Regions from separate parts of the Paenibacillus sp. J22P15 genome, predicted to be linked through region 1. Evidence: a T-box and tRNA genes for the amino acid it is inferred to sense, from the RefSeq annotation. Region 1 holds a T-box; the other holds one or more tRNA genes.
What was found. A T-box is a leader RNA that pairs with one kind of tRNA and senses whether it is charged. The one in region 1 lies ahead of AC0YN6_RS10275 (valine--tRNA ligase), so its partner is inferred to be a tRNA-Val.
Positions count from the first base shown of each region.

Region 2: it encodes a tRNA-Val, which carries the amino acid that the T-box ahead of AC0YN6_RS10275 (valine--tRNA ligase) is inferred to sense. The anticodon was not compared.

Region 1 is NZ_JBWDNT010000003.1:415,095-426,402, forward strand. It holds gene hemL (glutamate-1-semialdehyde 2,1-aminomutase) at 1-192, shown strand, start outside; gene AC0YN6_RS10265 (RluA family pseudouridine synthase) at 222-1,223, shown strand; gene AC0YN6_RS10270 (LysM peptidoglycan-binding domain-containing protein) at 1,313-2,629, shown strand; T-box leader at 2,750-2,990, shown strand; gene AC0YN6_RS10275 (valine--tRNA ligase) at 3,047-5,689, shown strand; gene AC0YN6_RS10280 (bifunctional folylpolyglutamate synthase/dihydrofolate synthase) at 5,718-7,103, shown strand; gene murC (UDP-N-acetylmuramate--L-alanine ligase) at 7,111-8,505, shown strand; gene AC0YN6_RS10290 (SPOR domain-containing protein) at 9,944-11,308, shown strand, end outside.
Region 2 is NZ_JBWDNT010000001.1:132,817-144,124, forward strand. It holds gene AC0YN6_RS00605 (2'-5' RNA ligase family protein) at 1-439, opposite strand, end outside; gene AC0YN6_RS00610 (hypothetical protein) at 581-745, shown strand; tRNA gene AC0YN6_RS00615 (tRNA-Met) at 854-930, shown strand; tRNA gene AC0YN6_RS00620 (tRNA-Ile) at 968-1,044, shown strand; tRNA gene AC0YN6_RS00625 (tRNA-Leu) at 1,065-1,150, shown strand; tRNA gene AC0YN6_RS00630 (tRNA-Leu) at 1,442-1,527, shown strand; gene AC0YN6_RS00635 (RNase H family protein) at 1,653-2,168, opposite strand; gene AC0YN6_RS00640 (RDD family protein) at 2,460-2,855, shown strand; gene AC0YN6_RS00645 (hypothetical protein) at 3,023-3,511, shown strand; gene AC0YN6_RS00650 (uracil-DNA glycosylase) at 3,560-4,252, shown strand; gene AC0YN6_RS00655 (S-layer homology domain-containing protein) at 4,315-5,268, opposite strand; tRNA gene AC0YN6_RS00660 (tRNA-Val) at 5,465-5,537, shown strand; gene AC0YN6_RS00665 (helix-turn-helix domain-containing protein) at 6,461-7,345, opposite strand; gene AC0YN6_RS00670 (discoidin domain-containing protein) at 8,146-11,308, shown strand, end outside.

The DNA.
Region 1 (11,308 bases):
TTTGTCATTAATTTCGAAACGGCAAAAACATCTGATTTGGAACGGTTTAAGGCATATTTTGCTTCGATGCTGGATCTCGGTGTCAGCATTGCTCCTTCACAATTCGAAGGCATGTTCGTTTCTGGAGTTCATACGAATGAAGATATTGATGCAACGATTGAAGCACATGATATTGCATTTAGCCGATTGTAAGCGAAGCGAACGATTGGGAGGAATATGAAATGATTAATGGGCAAATGAAGAGGAACGGACAGTGGCTGGAGCTGGATTGGCTGGCTCTTGGCTCCGTCTCCTCTGAGGCCATTAATCCCGATTCGGAGAAGGATCCGGCAGCATCGCCGGAGCTTGCACAGCCGCGGGCTGGCAGTCATCCGCACCTTGTGCGGCAGTGGCTGCTGGCCCGTTCCTTTTTTCCGCAGAAGTGGATTAATCGGTTGTTTTCGATTGGAGGTATTCAGTGGAATGGGGAGCTGCTTCAACTGCTCGCCTTCCCGCCGGTAGATCCGCGCAATGATGCTTTGTACCGACATATACGTATGGACCATAAGGCGAATATACCCGAAGTGTTATATGAAGATGATTTTTGCATTGCGTTCGACAAACCAGCCGGTATGGCTGTCCACGGATCATCACCTGGCCAAAAGGGTACATTGGATGAAGCAGCGGCAAGGTATCTGCTGAGTCAAGGTGACCCGCTGAACGTAAGACATATTCATAGACTTGATGATGATACCTCGGGTCCCGTTTTGTATGCGAAAAATGATTTAGCCCAGTGGAAGCTAGACGAAGCGATGAGAGCGAAAGTAATCGATAGACACTATATGGCCGTTGTTCAAGGTCGGCTGTCAAAGCTTTCGGGTACGATAAATGCCCCTATTGGGAAGGATCGACATCACTCTGCAAAGCGCAGAGTCTCAGATAACGGAGATTTGGCAATTAGCCATTACGAGGTCGTAGCAGCAAATGCGCGATTGTCTTTAATACGAGTAAAGCTAGAGACCGGACGAACACATCAGATACGAGTACACTTAAGCCATATCGGTCATCCGCTGCTCGGGGATGGCTTGTATGGAGGCGACACTCAGATGCTGAAGCACCAAGCACTTCACGGGGAAAAGTTGATTTTCCCGCATCCGGTGACGGAGTCGCTAATGGAAGCAGCTTCACCTTGGCCGCAGTGGCTGACACAGCTTTCTGCGAACATGGAGTTTCGATCAAAATGATAGTCATGCTCTTGCCCAACCTACCATATAGATAAGTAGTGAATGTAATGTTAGACCAAGCATTCAGTATGAGAGGGGAGGACTTAGGCGTGACGGATCAAACGAACGGATTACGCTTTGATGTGTATGAGCGCGTCCACTTGCCCGATGATGTTGCGGCAATTGACGAGCTGGAGGAAATTGAGCTTGTTCCCCGTATTCAGGTTATCGATCAAGGGGATCATGCTGTGCTTAGAGGGCAGCTTCTGCTTAGCGGGGTATATCGGAGTCAAAGTGATTCCGAGAACTCGCTGACTCTCGAGCACTGGATACCAGTCGAGATAACACTGCCAATGAACCGCATTTCACGGCTGGATGATATTTCGATTGAAATTGATAATTTTGACGTCGATCTATTGTCTGCCCGAACGTTAAACATTACTGGCGTTCTTTCTTTACGTGGTATTTCCGCTCAGCCCCTTGTGGAGCATGAGGACATTTGGCGAGAAGAACCGTTCACTGTCGTCCATCAAAGGGAAACCTATGATGAACGAGCTTTGGAGTTTTTTCAAGGTCAAAACGCTGCCAATGAACAGCCATACATACCGGAAGAGCTTGTATTTGCTGCAGAAGAGGAAAACTCTTACGAGCAGCAGCCGGATGTATCGGATGAATCGGAGGAGGCAACTGTAACGATCTCTTCCGCGGCATCAGAAGGAGGGTGGTCTTCTTCTCAGCTATTTGCAACGCCTGCTCAACAGGAAGAATCGGAAGAAATCCCATCGGACGAACGGGAAATATCGTTAGCCTCCCAGCAATCAAGTAATGAGGGATGGTTAGCTACATCTTCGCCGTTTGCAAATGATTCTATCGCTGGTTCTTCAGAGAAAGTTGCAAGCGGAGATGTATTGGATGAGGATCGTGAAGAGCCTAAAGCGAGTGATGCTTCCATAGCCCCCATATCTCCCATAGCTCCCATAGCATCAATTGTTCCTCCTGCAGAGGCTTTTTCAGAGCAAAGGCCTGAACCAGAGCAAGAAAAGCAAGAGCCTCGTATCGCGATTACGAATAAGCAGCCCCAAGATAGTACAGGTTTGGCCGGAGATGTGGGTATACTCACACTGCTGCAGACCAGTCGTCGGGAGCAAGCGGCTCGTGAGGCTGCTGAGCAAGTTGTTGCACAGCAGCGTGCTGATGAGGAAGCAAGGGTACAGGCTTCAGGCGATGAGATTGAATGGAAAAAACTGTTTCTTGGCAAACGTACTGAGGATCAGGAGTTCAGTAAAATTCGGATGTGTATCGTGCAGAGGGATGAGACGCTTGAGGTCATCGCTTTACGTTACAGCATGAACCCAAGAGAAATCGTCATGTATAACCGTTTGGATGACTCAAGCGTGTCAGAAGGACAGCTGCTGTATATTCCGTAGAGGTCAATATGAACGAAAATGCCCTTATTGCTCATAAATTTGAGCGATAGGGGTATTTCTTACATCTGTTTGGTTGACTCAGATGAGCAACAAAGGTATGATTAAAGGTATATATGCGTTATAACGACATTGATGGGGAATAGTAGGCAGCAAAGCCTTCAGAGAGTGGAACCGTTACGCTGAGAGGTTCTGCAGGAAGTGACTGCTACGAGTCGCCCCGGAGTTGCCTGAGCCAAGTAGGAGCAACATGTGCTCAACCGAAGTCAGGCCGGCCGCAGCCGTTATCTGTTTGAGTGTCATGCGAATGTATTTCGCATGGAACAAAGGTGGTACCACGGAAGCTAAACCTTTCGTCCTTTATGATAAGGGCGGTAGGTTTTTTTTGTTTTTGTAGATCGATTTATGGAGGATGGACGAATGTCAGAAAATCAAACGACAACTGCAATGCCGACAACCTATGATCCGAAGGCAGCTGAGCAGAAATGGTACGATTACTGGATGCAGGGAAAATATTTTGAGGCAGGCAAACGACCGGACGCGCAAACGTATACGATTGTCATCCCGCCTCCTAACGTTACCGGAATGCTGCATATCGGGCATGCGTTAGATTTTACCCTACAGGATATTTTAATTAGAACGAAGCGGATGCAGGGCTTTGACACACTTTGGCTGCCAGGAACAGACCACGCAGGTATCGCAACTCAAACAAGAGTTGAGCAGAAGCTGCGCGAGCAAGGTATTTCTCGTTATGACTTAGGACGGGAAGCGTTCCTTGAAAAGGTATGGGAATGGAAGGATGAGTACGCAAATACCATTCGTGATCAATGGGCGAAGATGGGGCTTTCACTTGATTATTCAAGAGAACGGTTCACGCTGGATGAAGGTCTTTCCAAGGCTGTTCGCGAGGTTTTCGTAAAGCTCTATGAGAAGGGCTTGATTTATCGCGGTAAAAAAATCATCAACTGGGACCCAACTGCACGAACAGCTCTTTCAGATATTGAAGTAGAGCACAAGGAAATCAATGGTCATTTGTATCACTTGAAATATCCTCTAAAGGACGGATCGGGCTTCATTACTGTAGCGACGACTCGCCCAGAAACGATGTTAGGCGATACAGCTGTTGCGGTTCATCCCGAAGACGATCGTTACAAGCACCTTATTGGGCAAATGATTGTGCTTCCAATTGTTGGTCGTGAAATCCCGATTATTGCGGATGAATACGTAGATAAGGAATTTGGTTCAGGCGCTGTGAAAATAACGCCAGCACATGATCCGAATGACTTTGAAGTTGGCGAGCGTCACAGTCTGCCGCAGATTATTGTGATGGATGAGACAGGCACAATGAATGCTGAAGCTGGCCCATATCAAGGTCTCGACCGCGCAGATTGCCGGAAACAGCTCGTTAAGGATTTGCAGGAGCAAGGCGTATGCGTAGAAATAGAGGATCATGTACACCAAGTTGGACACAGCGAGCGCAGCGGCGCCGTTGTTGAGCCATATTTGTCTACGCAGTGGTTCGTTGCTATGAAGCCGCTGGCTGAAGCAGCGATTGCAGCACAGAAGGCAGGCAAAGGTGTCAACTTCGTACCGGAAAGATTCGAGAAGATTTATTTGCACTGGATCGAAAACGTACGTGACTGGTGTATTTCGAGGCAGCTATGGTGGGGTCATCGCATTCCGGCTTGGTATGATGAGACGACAGGCGAAATGCATGTTTCCCGTGAAAATATGGAAGGCGATCACCTGAGCCAAGATAACGATGTACTTGATACCTGGTTCAGCTCCGCATTATGGCCGTTCTCAACACTTGGCTGGCCGGATGAAACGAATGATCTGAAACGTTATTATCCAACGGATGTACTCGTTACGGGCTATGACATCATTTACTTCTGGGTATCTCGGATGATCTTTACAGCTCTTGAGTTCACGGAGCAGACTCCGTTTAAGGATGTTCTGATGCATGGACTTGTTCGTGACTCCGAAGGCCAGAAGATGTCGAAGTCGAAGGGCAACGGTGTTGATCCGCTCGAAGTTATCGAGAAATATGGCGCAGATGCTATGCGTTATATGATCTCGACGAGCAGCACCCCTGGACAGGATTTGCGTTTCCGCTGGGAGAAGGTTGAGCAATCGCGCAACTTTGCGAACAAGATATGGAACGCATCACGCTTCGCGCTGATGAATCTTGAAGGCGTTGAAGCAGCTGATATTGATATCACGGTCAATCTTGGCACAGCGGATCGCTGGATTTTGCACCGCCTTAATGAAACGGTTCGTGATGTAACCCGTCTAATTGACAGCTATGAGTTCGGTGAAACTGGCCGATTATTGTATAATTTTATTTGGGACGATCTCTGCGACTGGTATATTGAGTTCGCTAAGCTTAGTCTCTACAGCACGGATGAAGCAGCCAAAAAGGCAACACAATCCGTACTTGCTTATGTGCTTGACCGCACACAGCGTCTCATTCACCCGTTCATGCCTTATATCAGTGAAGAGATATGGCAGCATTTGCCGCATGTCGGCGATACGATTACTTTGGCTGAATGGCCAGTATACGACACTGCTCTCGAAGCACCAGATGCTGTTAAGGAAATGGAACTGCTAATGGAAATGATTCGATCAGTACGTAATATCCGTGCAGAAGTAAACGTACCAATGAGCAAAAAAATTGAAATGCTGATCAAGCCTGCTGGTGAGTTTGAAGCGGCTATTATGTCCCGTAACGAAGAATTCATCAAGCGTTTCTGTGGAACTTCAAGCCTCGAAACAGGTTTGCATATTAGTGCGCCAGATAAAGCGATGACTGCTATTCTTACTGGTGCTGAGATCTACTTGCCGCTCGCTGGCTTGATCGATATTGCTCAGGAAATTGCACGTCTGGAGAAGGAACATCAGCATCTGAATACTGAAGTGGAGCGGGTTGAGAAGAAACTCAGCAATGAAGGTTTCGTTGCAAAAGCGCCAGCTAAAGTGATTGATGAGGAACGCGCCAAAATGAATGATTACGCAGATAAACGCGACAAAGTACTAGCTCGAATTGCGGAATTGCGCGGATAACGCTGCAAAACGGAAGAAGGAAGATTGAATGACGAATCAACAAATAGAGCAGCGGCCTGCAGGGCCGCTGCAATCCTACCATGAAGCGGTGAATTGGATTACTGAGCTCATTCCTTTCGGTATTCGCCCAGGGCTTGAGCGGATTGAAAAGCTGATGGAAATGTTGGGAAATCCGCATCGCAGACTAAAGTTTATTCATATTGCTGGGACGAATGGTAAAGGATCAACATGTGCTTATTTAACCAGCGTTTTGCTGCGCAGCGGATATGATGTAGGTACGTTTACTTCACCCTATATAACAAAATTCACGAATCGTTTTCAATATAACGGCGTCGATATCGAAGAAGAGACACTACTTAGGCTTGCCAACGAGCTGAAGCCTCATGTTGAGGAGCTTGCTTTGACTGAGCTAGGCTCACCAACAATGTTTGAGGTATCTACAGCGTTAGCCATTCTTTTTTATGCTAAAGTTACTTATCCTGATTATGTGGTGTGGGAGACAGGACTTGGCGGAAGACTTGATGTGACGAATATCGTACTACCGGTTGTTACGGTGATTACGAATATTGGACATGATCATATGGATCGGCTGGGCGATACGATTGCTGCTGTTGCGAGCGAAAAGGCGGGCATTATTAAAGCAGGCATTCCAGTCGTCAGTGCGGTTGCACAGCCAGAAGCCATTGAGGTTATCAAACAGGTTGCTGCTGAGAAGAAAAGCACGCTTTATTTGCTAGGTGAACAGTTCCATGAAACGGCGTTGTCGGTTCGTGAGGATGAACAAACATTCCGCTTTGATAATTTATTCCGCAGCATTGAGCCTTTAACGATATCGCTTAACGGCGCACATCAACGGACTAACGCAGCTGTTGCTGTCATGACTCTTGAGGTGCTCCGCCAATACAATGCGCTTGTTGTTGAGGACGAGATTCTAGCGGAAGGGCTGCAGAAAGCTGCATGGCCTGGCCGTCTTGAGATGGTGTCGCAGCAGCCTCGTATTTTGATCGATGGCGCACACAATCCAGAAGGTGCAGAATCACTCGCGGACGCTTTAAAAAATACGTATAAGTATGATCGTTTACATCTTATGATGGGTATGCTGGAGAATAAGAATCATCAGGATGTTCTTAAGCATATACTGCCAATAGTGGATACGCTTATTGTGACCGAGCCTGATTTTCGGATGAAAAAAGATGCTCCAGCTTTGGCTGATTTGATACGTGAAATGCGTCAGCAACAGCCAGATAAATACGCTTTCGAGCTTGTAGTTGAACAGAACTGGCAAGCAGCATTACAAAAACTACAACAGTTAACCGGGGAAACAGATCTAGGAGTCGTGACAGGCACGCTTTATTTAATTGCTGACGTTCGCTCCCGTATTTTGTATGACTCGGATTCTGAAAAAGGTTGGTGAACCGTCTTTGAATACGGCAGAACACGTTCATTTCATCGGAATCGGCGGTTACGGAATGAGTGCCATTGCCCGCGTAATGCTGGAAATGGGCTATAAGGTGACTGGATCCGATGTAGCACGTCAAGAATTAACAGAGAAGCTTGCAGCAAATGGTGCCAGCATTTATATCGGACATCAGCCGGAGCATGTGAAGGGTGCGGATCTGGTCGTTTACTCCACTGCGCTATCTAAGGATAACGTAGAGCGTAAAGCAGCAGAGGATCTTAACATTCCTGTTTTGCACAGATCACAAATGCTGGCTAGATTGATGAATGCAGGCAAAGGAATCGCGGTAGCCGGCGCTCATGGCAAGACGACAACATCTTCCATGATCGCACTTGTTATGGAGTCATGTGATGCAGATCCAACCTATATTATCGGTGGCGAAATCGTTAATGTAGGCACAAACGCAAAAGCAGGCAAAGGCGAGTACGTCGTAGCGGAAGCGGACGAGAGCGATGGCTCATTCCTCCACTATCACCCTACGCTAGCTATCGTGACGAATATAGAGCCGGATCATCTTGAAAATTATGATGGCGATTTCGGCAAGCTGAAGGCTGCCTATGTACAGTTTTTGCAGCAGGTGAAAGAGGACGGAAAGGCAATAGTATGCGCGGATGACGAGACGGTTAACGAGCTGATACCGCAAGTATATAATGGAAATATTCATTCATCGCAGCTGGTGACTTATGGCATTGACAGCGATGCAGACTATAAAGCTGAGAACATCGTGCTCGGCGACCGTAAGGTATCCTTTACGATGATGCATAAAGGTGCATTGCTTGGAGAAGTGGAGCTATCTGTTCCAGGACTTCATAATGTGTACAATGCCATGGCAACTGTTATTACTTGTCTTGAAGCAGGCTTGTCCTTTGATAAGGTTGCTGTTGCTATTAAATCCTTTATAGGCGCAAAACGCCGCTTTCAGGTGCTTGGGGAAGTTAACGATATTTTGGTCATTGACGACTATGCCCATCATCCGACGGAGATCAGAGCAACGATCAGCGCTGCCAAAGCGACAGGTAAACGCATTATTGCAGTGTTTCAGCCGCAGCGTTATACGCGGACGTTTTTCTTATTCGAACAATTCAGCCGCGCATTCCCTGAGGCTGACGAGGTAATCATTACCGATATTTACTCGCCAGCGGGCGAGCTTCAAATCGAGGGTGTGACATCTCGCAAGCTAGTAGAGCTGATTCAGAGTAACAGCAATGCGAACACCGAGTATATTCCAACCAAGGAAGAAGTGCTTGTATACTTGACTGAACGGGTCGCACCTGGCGATCTTGTTATCACAATGGGAGCAGGCGACATTTGGAAGGTAGCGGATTCGTTAGCCAAATCGTTGAAAACAAACCAGTAAGCAGCTAATGCCCGGCGGTTCCATCGTGGAATCACCGGGCATTTTGTAGTTTCTACGTTGTAGAAAGTGCAACAGAAACCTGACATGGTACTCGGCATAGGCTGCTACATTGCAGAAATGCATTAGAAATAGTCCTCAAAGAGCGATATGAGGTTAAACGAGCTAATTCTACTGCAGAAACTACAACGTAGAGCGATTGAGGCTGGTGTGAAGGTGATTCTGTTGTAGAAACTGCAACGTAGCAAAGTAAATAAGTTACTGGTCCTGGGAGGTGAGTTGCAGCATACGAGCTCAGGCATTCTCCCACACCTACTCTACATAAAAAGTAACAAGTCCTCTATAGCCACCTTTTAATTAATCTAACACAACTTTACGCGTGCCCCTAAACTAATTAAGCCGTACAAGCTTCCAGCGTGTCCCGTAGGGACAAAGCGCTCCAACACCACATTAGCTAACGAACGACTGTAGAATGCATACGTTAGTCCAATTGTGGGAGTCCAGAGGGTGCAACCTTAGCTGAAGTTCGCATTTTGTAGTTTCTACGTTGTAGAAAGTGCAACAGAAACCTGACATGGTACTGGGCATAGGCTGCTACATTGCAGAAATGCATTAGAAATAGTCCTCAAAGAGCGATATGAGGTTAAACGAGCTAATTCTGCTGCAGAAACTACAACGTAGAGCGATTGAGGCTGGTGTGAAGGTGATTCTGTTGTAGAAACTGCAACGTAGCAAAGTAAATAAGTTACTTGTCTTGGGAGGTGCAGTTGCAGCATACGAGTTCAGGCTTTCTCCCACACCTACTCTACATAAAAAGTAACAAGTCCTCTATAGCCACCTTATAAATAATCCAACTCGACTTTACGCACGCCCCAAAACTAATTAAGCCTCACAAGCTTCCAGCGTGTCCCGTAGGGATACAGCGCTCCAATACCACATTAGCTTACGAACGACTGTAGAATGCATACGTTAGTCCAATTGTGGGAGTCCAGAGGGTGCAGCCTTAGCTGAAGTTCGCATTATGTAGTTTCTACGTTGTAGAAAGTGCAACAGAAACCTGACATGGTACTCGGCATAGGGTGCTACATTGCAGAAATGCATTAGAAATAGTCCTCAAAGAGCGATTGAGGCTGGTGTGAAGGTGATTCTGTTGTAGAAACTGCAACGTAGTAAAGTAAATAAGCCTCACAAGCTTCCAGCGTGTCCCGTAGGGATACAGCGCTCCAACACCAAATTAGCTTACAAACGACTGTAAAATGCATACGTTAGTCCAATTGTGGGAGTCCAGAGGGCGCAGCCCTTGGGGCCCTCCCTTGGAAGGGAGGGTTTGGGCGGGTTCGAAAGGTTTTGACAAAGTGTTGGTCCTTTTAAAGCCTCGGGTCTAAATCTCGTAAAAGTCTCATAGATTAATACTAGATGAAAGGGACAAGGAGTGAATGAAATGACTCAGAAAAATCGTATTACCTATCGATTTGATCGTAATGGACATGGACAGTCCGTTAATGAAGTAAGCCTTACCAATGATAAAGATCTAGAGGCTCAAAATACTAATGAAGCCTCTTCTAGTAGTTCAAATAATCATGTAAATAAATCGAGCTCAAAAAATGTTATTCCCTTATATCCCTCTGTCGATCAGCATGCAGTTAGTGAGGTGAGCCCTTGGAACAGCCCGTTTCAAGAGGATATTGGCGCGTTGGAACAGCTTATTAGAAATGCAGATGCTAAGCCGACACCTTCAGCAACGATTCAATCGATATCTCCTAAGGAAAAGATAAAGAGCACGAAGCCGAATATGATGGATTTTCCACTTGAGCAACATGAAAGTGAAAAGGAAAATGAGGAGAGCTACTTCGAAATTGATGAGGTGAAGGAGCCGATACTGGCTTATGAGGAAGTATTTGTAGATGATGAAACTAGTAGAAATAGAAAACATTACTCACGATCGAAGCGCAAAACAGGAGCACCTTCTTGGTTTAATGTGTTTTTGTCTGTGACGGCCGCTCTTGCTACTGGAGCGTTGTTTGGTTATTTATTATTGACGTTATTTACTGGGGCAAGCATATGGCCGGAAGGAGCAGGCGCTAAGCCTGATACGCAGCCTGTGATCGGGGGAGTATCCACGGGTCAGGCTGAGAATGGGGCGAACACGAATGTAAGCGAAGGCAACCAAGTTGTGGAAAATGACAAAAATGCCAACACTGCCACAAAACCTGATCCTAATATTGCGACGGTTGAACTAAGTGGTTTGGATCGCAGCTATTATATGCTGCAATTCGGAGTATTCAGCAATACGGAGGGCAAGGATGCCGCAATGGCACAACTAGCCGGGAAGGGTCTTGCCGGCGCTTCAATGACAAGTGCTGCGGATTATCGTGTTTACGTGGGCATGGGAAGTGAACGTAGTGAGGCACAAGTCATTCGCGAGCTGATGCCGAGTATAGATCTTTACATTAAGGAAGTAAGCATAGTGAACCCAGGGGAAATACCATTCAAAGGTGATCAAAAGACGGCACAAACGTTCTTCGAGCAGACGGCAGCACTCGTCCAAATGTTGGATGATTTAACAGTGACTCAACTGGAACAGCCGTCGTTATCGGCACTAAGCAATGTTGCAGCGGATTCATGGAAAGCTGAGCATCAAAAATGGACAGAAAACGCAGCAGCGCTGCGAATAGGTATAGTAGATGCGGATGGAAAAGCTTATGTAGATAAAATCATACAAGCGATGAATACGGCTGCAAAAACGATGGTCGAGTATGATAAGAAGCCTTCGAAAGCACATTTATGGTCGACTCAAGCGGAAATT
Region 2 (11,308 bases), on a different contig from region 1:
CAATTTTGGATGTGAGGTCAATGGACTGCATTCTCAGATTACCATATAAATCGTGCAGTTCGTCGTCGGAGAGCTCTTGCCCGATGGTGACATGAGGTGTGTAGACATATTTAGATTCTCCATTTGTTAATGGACCGCTGCATACACTCTCGTGCAGCTTCTGCATGGATGCAGGTTCGTGGAGCGCTAAATAGAGCACATTGCTTACGGGATAAAAGCTGGAAACGCGGTTCAAATGGACAGAGAAAGCAGGCAGTTTAGACGTCACTTCCTCTAAATGGATGACTGCCTGTTGAAGCTCTTCGTCTGACCAATTGACAGCTTCTTTCACTGTCAGATGAGCAGGGATGGCAGCGTAATGAGGATCATGGCGTCTTCGCCAGCTGTTAGCGATGTCCTGTACATGCTTTTCGGGAAAAACTACAATTCCATATAACATGGCTTCAGCTCCTTTGAAATGACCTATTTTGAGTATACCCCATTTGAATGTATCATCCCAATTTTGGGGTATTCTAATGTATACAGCACTTATTGGAGCGACAATCCTGTTGCTTATCCTATATAATAGCGGAGGGATTACATGAAATGGGTATATTGGGTTCGACTGTACGAGACAAAATTTCAAGCTGGTTGTTTGGTCAGAAGAATGGAGAATGATGGTTGGATGTACGGCTACGAAACACCACATGAGGTGGAGGTATTTCGATCCCGAAAAGGCCGCTACGGCGTGAGGTTTATACCTTGAAAAAATAAAAAAAATAAATTAGTATATTTTGCTTGACTTAAAACATGCGTATATAGTATATTATTTTATGTCGCCAATTCAACTGGCTTTGCTCAAATGGAAATACGTCGCGGGGTGGAGCAGCCCGGTAGCTCGTCGGGCTCATAACCCGAAGGCCGCAGGTTCAAATCCTGCCCCCGCAACCAACCTTTCGATGAACACGTAGAAATATACGGTTTTCGAGGGCCCTTAGCTCAGTTGGTTAGAGCGGTCGGCTCATAACCGATTGGTCGGGGGTTCGAGTCCCTCAGGGCCCACCATAAGCAAAACCTTACATTATGCCGGGGTGGCGGAACTGGCAGACGCACAGGACTTAAAATCCTGCGGTGGGTGACCACCGTACGGGTTCGATTCCCGTCCTCGGCATACCTAGAAAACTTTGATGATTCAATAGTTTTCACGAAGTACATAATCTATTTGAATCTTGTGCGCTTTAATTAGTCACATAGGATTCAATAGAAGATGATAAACCTCCTTTCTAGTATCTGACTAAATCAGGTACAACTGAAGGAGGTTTTTCTCTGAGTTTTTTGAGGGTTATCGGCTGCATTCATGTCTATCCCGTACTGTCGAATATATTTTGTAAATGCTATTGCTAAGGTATCCTTAATATGATATGATAATATCTGCTTCTAATAAACAGTTCATTATTTTTGCGCCGGGGTGGCGGAACTGGCAGACGCACAGGACTTAAAATCCTGCGGTGGGTGACCACCGTACGGGTTCGATTCCCGTCCTCGGCATACCTAGAAAACCTTGCATGTTCAACGGTTTTCACGAAGTACATAAGAGATACAAAGAGACTCCTTTTCAACACTTGCTATAAGCAAGAGACGAGAAGGAGTCTTTTTGTTGATATACGTTGCACTTATGTCTGAGCAGCTTGTCTGGCAGCATTATGAGCGAGCCTGTGAAACGAGTTGTTTTTTTTATGTTTACTTATGTAGCGTATTCTAACTTCAATTGTAGGGAACATCGTTTTCAAATGATCAAGAGAAGCCAATATTTCAGCTCTTGCCATTTTATAATTCGGATGTGAACAGGCGTTTTGTTTTAAAATTTTTGTAATAAAGCTATAATCCGTGTAGATGATAGCAACTTTTGGTTGATGTTCAGTTAATGCCTTGGAGAGTATTGCTAGACTATATTTGATAGCTAGCAGCTCGCCGTAATTTGAACCTCCATCATGGTTAATTAACAGCTTTTCACCGGTAACGCGGATCGTTTGGTTGTAAACAAGGCAGCAAGCGATACCATGATTGCTTTGCGTGAAGAAACCTGAGTAATCGCAATACAAGTAGATTATACCTTTGTTAAAAATATTTTGTCTTAGCCTGGGATCGGCATATGCTTTTTTTATTAATAAGTCCGTTGTAGGATCCATGAATTCGAACCTTCCTTAATGAGATTAGTAATGGGTACGAGAAAATGACGGTTGAACAGCGCATATCATATTCAATATTCCCAATTAAGGTTTAGAATAAGCGCAAAAAAAGTTTTTAGTGTTTAGTAGGGACGAAAATGAGAGCAGGAAGCGAGCGGATAATGCGGATAATGTCTATTCACGCAATTGTTATTTATGGCATACATCTGATTTAATGAGCGTAAGTTTTATTGATAAAGGACCCCAATGCAGGTGCAATGTTATTCGCAGGCTATGAGGAGGGATTAATACATGAATGCAGGATTTTGGATTCGATTAGGTGCTTCACTATTGGATGGAATCATTGTAGGTATTCCGTTATTTGTTATTTCGTTGTTGATTACTGGAGGAGATGAGGGAAGGGATTTTTTCACAGACGCCATTTCTTTTCTCTATTCGTTGTTGCTTCCGGTATTTTGGAGGGGATACACTATTGGTAAGCGGATATGCAGCGTGCAGATTCGAAAACTAGATGGTTCGCCCCCTGGGTTAGGAACGATGTTATTGCGTAATGTTGTCGGAGGACTCGTCTATGCTGTAACTTTGGGGATAGGGGCTATCGTCAGCGCATTTATGGTTGGGTTACGAGAGGATAAACGAGCTATTCATGATTTTATTGCAGGAACAGAAGTGGTGCATTCTGATTAAGTTTCCTAATATGCTCGTTGCGATGAAACGCAGCGGGCTTTTTTTATTTGCCTGAGAAATACAATACAGAGGATTGATTCGTGAACATTTTTGCATTCTCTATTTTGAATGAAGTAAACTAAGAGTTGAAATGATATGCCTGAGCAATAAAGGAAGCAGGTGGTTGGATGAAGCAGAACGAGAACGAAGAGACTTTACTTAGGCAAAACGCACGCCGATTATATGTTGAGGTTTTTTCCTTAAAGGATACACTGTATAATGACCTTCTCGAAAGGTTTAAGGATGATATTTCATTAACAGACAAAGCTGAACAGTGGAAAACGGGTATCATGGCAGCAGTGATCGCTACAGCGCTTTACAGCACCTCTCTAGCTGGAAGCAAGGAGTTTCCGTATGTATATTCCTATTTGAACATAAAGCTCCAAGCGCATCATTCTGAAGGTGAGGCGGCCATTGAAGATTGTATGGGTACGATCTCAGGTCTATTGAAGGATGGGCAATATCAACCAGAATCATTCACTGAGGGGATCGCTTTATGGCTGTATTTTAGCATTAAAGGGAGAGATTCGTTTGTAGAAGAAGAAACAGTTCCTTATTTATTAGCTGGACAGTATATTCATCAATTCTTTTTTAATTGGTTCGATAAGCAGAATTAATGGGGTTGTGCTTGCTCGAAAATGTTTAACTAGGGGATATTATCTGTGATGATTAGTTTGACAAACGATTGGTCGCAAAAGTTGGAAATGGAGCTTGCCGCTCCTTATATGCAAGAGCTGTTAGCTATGCTGGAAGAAAAATATAAGACGGTGACGGTTTACCCGGAACAGCAAAATATTTATAACGCACTTCATCATACATCGTATGAACAAACCAAAGTGGTCATTTTAGGACAAGATCCCTATCATGGTCCTAATCAGGCGCATGGGCTTAGCTTCTCTGTGCAGCCGGGAGTGAAGATACCGCCTTCTCTTAAAAATATTTACAAAGAGCTAGAAGCTGATGTAGGGGCGGAAATACCAGATCACGGAAGCTTGCTTGCATGGGCTCAGCAAGGTGTGCTGCTTCTAAATACAGTGCTGACAGTGGAGGGTGGAAATCCGAATTCTCATCAAGGAATGGGATGGGAACGATTTACCGATGCGATTATTGCGGCTTTAAACGACAGGGACAAGCCGGTAGTGTTCATCCTTTGGGGGAAGAACGCGGAGGAGAAAGTGAATCAAATTGATGCGGACAAGCATCACGTTATTATTTCACCGCACCCGAGCCCGTTTGCAGCTCGTAAAGGTTTTTTTGGGAGCAAACCGTTCACAAGGGCAAACGCTTTTCTAGAGACAATTGGGAGCGACGCTATCGACTGGACGATTCCTAAGCTGAACGAGCTTGAAATCAAATAGAAAAAGGCTTCTCTACTGTCTGAAAGATAACTTAGACAGATAGAGAAGCTTTTTTTAGTTTTTTATTCTGTGATGATTGGTGTGCCTGTCGACGACCCGCTTGAATTCATCGTTTGAGGAAGCACCGGTTTTAGTTTTGAATCAACATACGTGGAAGCAGATGCATCGCTAATGACCTGAGGGTACATTTTATCAGGGTCAGGCAACACGGTTTCTACATAAATAATAGCTTGATCTCCTTCAAAACCAATAGAAGCAATTCGGATGCCGTAGCCTGGATGTGGTACTTGTGTACTAATGGTTACTTTATTGATAGCTGGACTCACTGCTTCTATAGAAAGTTTGAGGTCAAGGCTCGGCTGGTCGGGTTGATCTGGAATAGGAGTCGTCTCCTTTACAAATGTAATGGCATTATAAAGCCATCCTGCTGCATCACTGCGTAGTAGTGCTTTTTTAGGGTAAAACTTGTTTGAGCTATCCAAAGTGATAACTTTGCTAATGAGGAGCTTTTGAATGCTATGCATATACGTATCATTAACGTCAGCAGCATCTTCTATCTGTATGAACATTTTAATATAGGCAAAGTCACCTTTGGTCATCATCGCTTTGAACAGGTGATGAGCGAATTGCTCACGAGTCATAACGTCGTTAGCTTTGACCGTTTTTGGAATCTCTAGTCCGTTCAGATTCGCAATAATAAAAGCTTGTGAGTACCATGCGTCATCTTTGAGGTTAGTAAAATAGTCGCTAGCTTTAGGTTCCTTAATGAAACGGATATGATCAATATTTATATCTAGCCCTTTCACAATTAAAGTAACGCCTTCTGCATAAGTGAGCTTACCCTTCGGGTTAAACTTATCATGTTTATCGCCGCTAAGTATTCCCAGCTTCTTTAGCTCGTTAATTTTTTGCTCGTTTATATCATTTTTGACATCCTTGAAAGCCCAAACGGATTGTCCCAGCGTAAAGAGCATCATCGCAACTAGTGTCATTATCAGTATCATGCGTTTTTTCATACGGTCACCTCTTCTTTTCTTTTATTTGCTTATTTGACGTCAATCTTTAACAAATTGTTGCAATTCGTATACAATTATTATGGCCTATTCGATCCTGGTGAAGACGTCGAAATAGGAGCGGGAGACAACAATAAAAGTTAGGAAAAGTATTGACTTGGTTTGTTTATCCTGTTATATTATTAATTGTCGATAACATGATCTGGTAGCTCAGCTGGGAGAGCACTATCTTGACAGGGTAGGGGTCACAGGTTCGAACCCTGTTCAGATCATACAATTTAAAAACCAGAAACCCCTTATGTAACAAGGAGTTTCTGGTTTTTTTTTTACCCGTTTTTTAATATGAAGTTGTTCGGGATTTAGTTAAATTTAACGACTTAACTTACATACTCCCCGCTCAGAATGAGAATAAATAGGTGTGGGTGATTGTATTTATGAGTAAAAAGTGGAGTTTCATTCTAGTCCTTTTCATTGGGGCTATATTATCGACTCAGTCAGCAAGTGCTGCTCATCCGCATGAAAATAGAACGTATGTTAACAACAGAATTGTAAAGAAGGATATTACTAGCCCTTCAAGAAAAACGGTACTTGAAGACAGGAAAAGAATACGTCTACTGGTTTGACCCATTTCAAGTAACGGATATGAGAAAAGTCGAGGGAGGTTTTTACGAATTAGATGTTTTGGCAACAGTTCAAAGAGTTATAGACAATAAAAAAGACAAGAAGGTTGAGAAGTATAAAATCACATTCAACCATAATTATGAATCAGGGTTTATCGTGACTATGGTAAGTGAATTATAACGAGGAGCTTAGATTGAACTAACGGGAAACGATAGTTGAATGAACGCAGCGTAAACCAGTCCGTTTCAGGGACTGGTTTTTTTCTATACGGTGATAACTCTCTGTCTATAAAACGATGAGTAACGGGGAACTAATAATCTAGTATTTTTTTATTAGATAGAGCGCCGGATGCTGGTAAACTAGCACGTCCGGTGCGGAGCAGGGGAAAAGCTGGAGATCACATCAAACGCTTAACTATTGCTACTAGAGTTACAAAATTTAACAAGGAGTGATCTCGATTTCCTGCTGTTCTCCTTTTTTGGACGAGTTCAACCATTTTGCGATAGTTAAAATCCTTATCCATAACCTTAAGGTGCCAGCCTCGTATCATGATCTGTGCGGACTCTTAAAAAATTCAACTTGTAAAATCTCGATGTATTGATGTGCTTCTGAATTCAGATGGGGTTATGCCGGATGTTTTCTTAAAAACTTTGCTGAAATAAAAGGGATCATTATAGCCGACAATTGCCGAAATCTCAGTTATAGAGAGACTTGAATCATGTAAAAGCTCCTTGGCCTTTGCAATTCTTAGCTTTTCTATGTATTTGGCCGGAGAATACCCTGTATGCTTTTTGAAGTTTCTAATAAATTGAAAAATGCTTAATTCGCTCATTGTAGCGTAATATTCCATTTCATGCCCCTTCTGAAATTCTTCATTCATAACCTTGATTACATTTTCAAGATAGCTATTTCCATGTACTTTTTTGCCGTTCCTTAAAGCGTCTGCATCCCGGGAAAAGGAAGACAACAGCTGTAGCAGATAGCTTATACTCAACTGTTGGTAACAAGGCTTTTTAATCTGCAGCTCATGAATGATATTTTCGAATAGCTCTATAAATTCCGAATGTATTCCCACCTGAAAAAAATGACTGCCGGTAAAATTCAATTCAGTCATCAAACTTTCAACCTGGCCACCGGTGAAATGAATCCAATAAAGCTCCGCTTTTTCAATGGATTTATAATAGAAATGCTGTTGCTCGTCAGGTCTGTATATGATTATGCTGCCGGCCTTCGCGGTTATAGCGCCGTTTTCTGTAATATAATGGCCAGCACCGTTGATTAAATAAATCAAATAAAAATCTATTCTTGTTCTATTTAAAGACCCATCATAATCATCAATCTTCGCATACCCGCAGCAATTAATGTAATACGGTGTTGATAATTGTCTGTGTCCCAGGTAAAGATTATCCTCCTGCACTGATCCACCATAAAAGTACATTATTATCAAGCCTTTCTTCATAAAAGAATGACAGCAATATATTACAGGTAAATCGCAAGAGTATTCATGTACATTAATTATTTTATCAGTAAGATTAAGTTTAATAAAGCAGTAAAATCAAGACATTCCTTATCGATGATTAATTGTTTCTGTGCCATTCAAATTCAAAATATTACAGGCGTGTAGAGGGAGGAACTTAATATGCATAAGAAAGTTAACGTAGCGGAAATCGGCGATCATGGTTTGGGTCTGCCGAAGTGTCGATGATGCTGACCAGCTTGGAGGTCCGGGAGTCTATATCCAGAAGGATACGGGCTTTATATGCACAATCGATCATGTTGATGCGAAAGCCAACGAACTATCGGAAACGGAGATTCGAATTTCCTGCGCAGTCCTATGTGGAAGAATCCCCCATAATGACATAGAGTACAACATTTTAAAGAAAGCGCTTTCGGTTCCTGTTGCAGTCCATCAAGAAGCTAAGGCTCGGCTTTATCGGGTTTCGGCCCGTTAAGCATATATCATTAAGAACATATGGAGGCCAGACGATGAAAAGATGACGAAATCGCTTTAGGTATTCTCTCAATCATGCTCACCGAGTGCGGCAAAAAAAAGACAGCGAGGCGGAATCGAGGGCATGTCAGAGTCCGTTCACCGTTTTTGTGTATCAGGTTGAAAACGGAGCTGTCTTCACTGTTTCTGCAAGCGTTTTCTTAGGGGGAGTGTTACAAATCATATCAGTAATAGAGGTGATTGGACAAATCGGAGAACCATTATGCGGAAAAGTAGGTTAACCATGAATATGAAAAGAGGGATTGAAAATGAAGCTGAAACTGAATAAGCGTGTGAAGAAAGTAGTCTCTTTAGGCGTAGCGTTATCCATGATAGCAGGAATTTTCACTTTTGGACCCAATGCTCCTCGGGTAGATGCACAGCAGGCATCAGGAAATGCTCCGTTTATTAATAGCTGGCTGTTAGCGGGGCCCTATGATACGGCAGTTGCAGATGAAATGTATGGAACAGTTGTCCTTGAGGACCCGAGACCAATAGATGGAAACTGGGCTAGAACGGCTGCAGCGACTTCAAGCTCCACTTGGAAAACTGGCCCTGATGCTTTCCCAGGTGGAACAGATTCCGCTTCAAAGTTGCCAAAGTTTGCTATTGACGGCGATAAGAATACGGAGTGGATTTCACAAATGCATGATACAGGCGGTGCACCAACTTCTTGGCCGAATTGGGATCCTACACCGACGTTATATTTATCTTGGAATCAGCCGATCAAAGTGAAACAAATTGAGGTGTTTGACCGACATAGTCAAGGTTGGCCGGCCAATACATCGGATGTTCAGAAGGTGAATTACACGCTAAAGGGTGCAAATAATGAAGTGCTCGGGACGGGTACAATCACAAATATCGATCCATTGGGAAAGAACCCTGGTGTAGTAACGCTTGAACAGGTTGTGAACAATGTTTCAAAGGTTGAACTGTTGATTGTACATGACGGGCAGAAAAATTTGAAAAATGTCGGTCTAGGTTTTACTGAAGTTAATGTATTTGACGGCGATGGGATTGTTGAAACCGTAGATCCAGAACCGACAGCTCATATTACACCGAAAATCGGCGAAGCCTTGACTAGCGGTGAAGGCAATCGGAATTGGGAATATTTTGATGATCGGATTTGGAATAGAAACTATGATGATTACCAAGATTTATATGGCTACTACACGGTGAAAAAAGGTATCGATACACAAAATAAGTTCGTGTATGCGCATACCTATGTGTACAGCCCAAATGCACAAAATGCTCAGTTTAGGTTTGGGTCCAGCGGCGTAAACCGGTTGTTCGTCAATGATATTGCGGTAACTAATCCATCAGTAGCTGCTGAAGTACAGAAGGATATGAAAATAGCGAACATTAAATTAAAAGCTGGCTGGAATAAAATCCTGTTACAGATAAAGCATAGCTTCACCGAGGATCTGAATGCTAATGGCGTTCCGATTGCGCAGGATGCGAATGTATCTTATCTAGGATTCTACGGTCGTGTGACGGATATCAATGGCAATAAAATTGACAATCTTACTTATTCCGTTTCAGGTGAAAGCGAAACATTGTCGATTGCTACGCAAGGAATTGCGAGCGAGGATGCATCTTTTCCAACCAACAATATGCCGATTGGTTACAAGGAATGGCCTTACGTTTGGAATAAATCTACATCAGGTAACAAATTCGGAGTTGCCGCATCGGCTTTTCAATTTATGGCGAGTGGAGGTGCACCTGGTTATACTTGGAGTATTATAGATGGTGAACTGCCAGATGGTTTGGAATTAAATCCGGATGGTACCATTGCAGATGGATTAGTGAATGGAAGAGTTGATTTGAACAGCAATAAAGGCATTATCAGCATCAATAGTGCACCGGGAGATTACCCATTCACCGTTCAAGTAAGTGACAAGAATGGAAATACAGCTGTGAAGGAATTTATGATCACAGTCAAAGAGCGTCCGAATAAATGGTTCGAAGAAGGTAGGGTTAGTGCGTTAAGCCACACTATTGTAACCTACGACTATTTTAATGATCCTAATTATTCCGTTGATTTATGGGCAGAGAGAGCAAAACGACAAGGGCATTCATTAGTGTCGGTTGAAGCGCTACAACAAAATTATTACTGGCCTTCAAAATTTAGCGATCCGAAGCATGAACGACAGTTATATTACCCAAAAGGTGAAGATGGGAATGTCATTGATGGCATCAAGCCGTTTGAAGAAGCAATAAAACGTTACGGTATGAAATTTGGCTTGTATTATGCAACCGAGGGCGGCGGTCTACAGCATATGTCTACGGATGTGTTTGTGCAAAATGTTGAGGATCTTATTTTGCGTTATGATCCGACTTACCTTTACTTTGATGGTCCGCAAGCAATGCCTAATTCCAATTATGACGTAATGTTCAGTATGGTCCGAAATTATAGCAATGATATCATTATCAACTCCAACGCGTGGGGCCAAGAGTACGGCGACCCAGACTTAAGAACTGCCGAAGCAAGCCATATTTATGAAAACGCACCAGCCAATCATCTTGTGAAACGTACTACTATGGAGCCGTGGAAGCCTGTTCAAACCAAGACCACTCCGTCATCCTATGCGAGACGCGATGATTACCGTCTGGTCGCTAAAGAAATGATCATGAATGCCGGCAGAGGATATGTGGACAACAATGACCAAATGCCACTAATGTTCCGCGGAACGAACTGGGATTCTCCGGAAGTTGTCGCAACAAATTACCCCAAAACCATTCAAGAGTTTAGCGATATTCGTGAAGGGCTTGCAAATTGGTTCGCGCCTGTAGACAAGCCGGAGAGACACGAGTCTACAACGGGTACGATGCCGTATTTCTTGTCGGGCTATGGCTACGAAGATGACGGAAAAGGCAACTATGAGAAATTTGCTTTCCCGAACAGCACGAGAGGTCCGCAATGGGGCTATGCAACCTATCGGGACAACAATATTTACCTGCATATTATGAAAGGCCCTGACAGCAAAAAAGGATTTGGTGCGATTGCCAATAAGGTATTAACGATTAGTCCAGTTAAAGATCATGTGACAGCTGTTTCTTGGCTAAACGAGGATATTCCGGTAACCTCATTTGAACAAAATGGCGATAGTCTGATCATCGATCTGGCCAACGTGCAGGAGGATCCGATCGATACGATTATCAAGATTGTAACCGATAATCTTAAGCGCCAATATGCACTGACGAATATCAACGCAATAGGCGAACAGCTGACACCCGCATCGCTCAAAATCAACGTCGAAGGCTATATGACGTATACAGCGCTTAAAGTCAAGCTTACTGAAGTTAATTACAGCAGTGCAAATTCTGAAATCGCGGTGGTTAACGTCGACGGCATCGTGACACCGGTATCGAACGGTACAACGACAATCACTGTAAGTGGTACTTACGATGGGGTAACTAAACAAGATACGT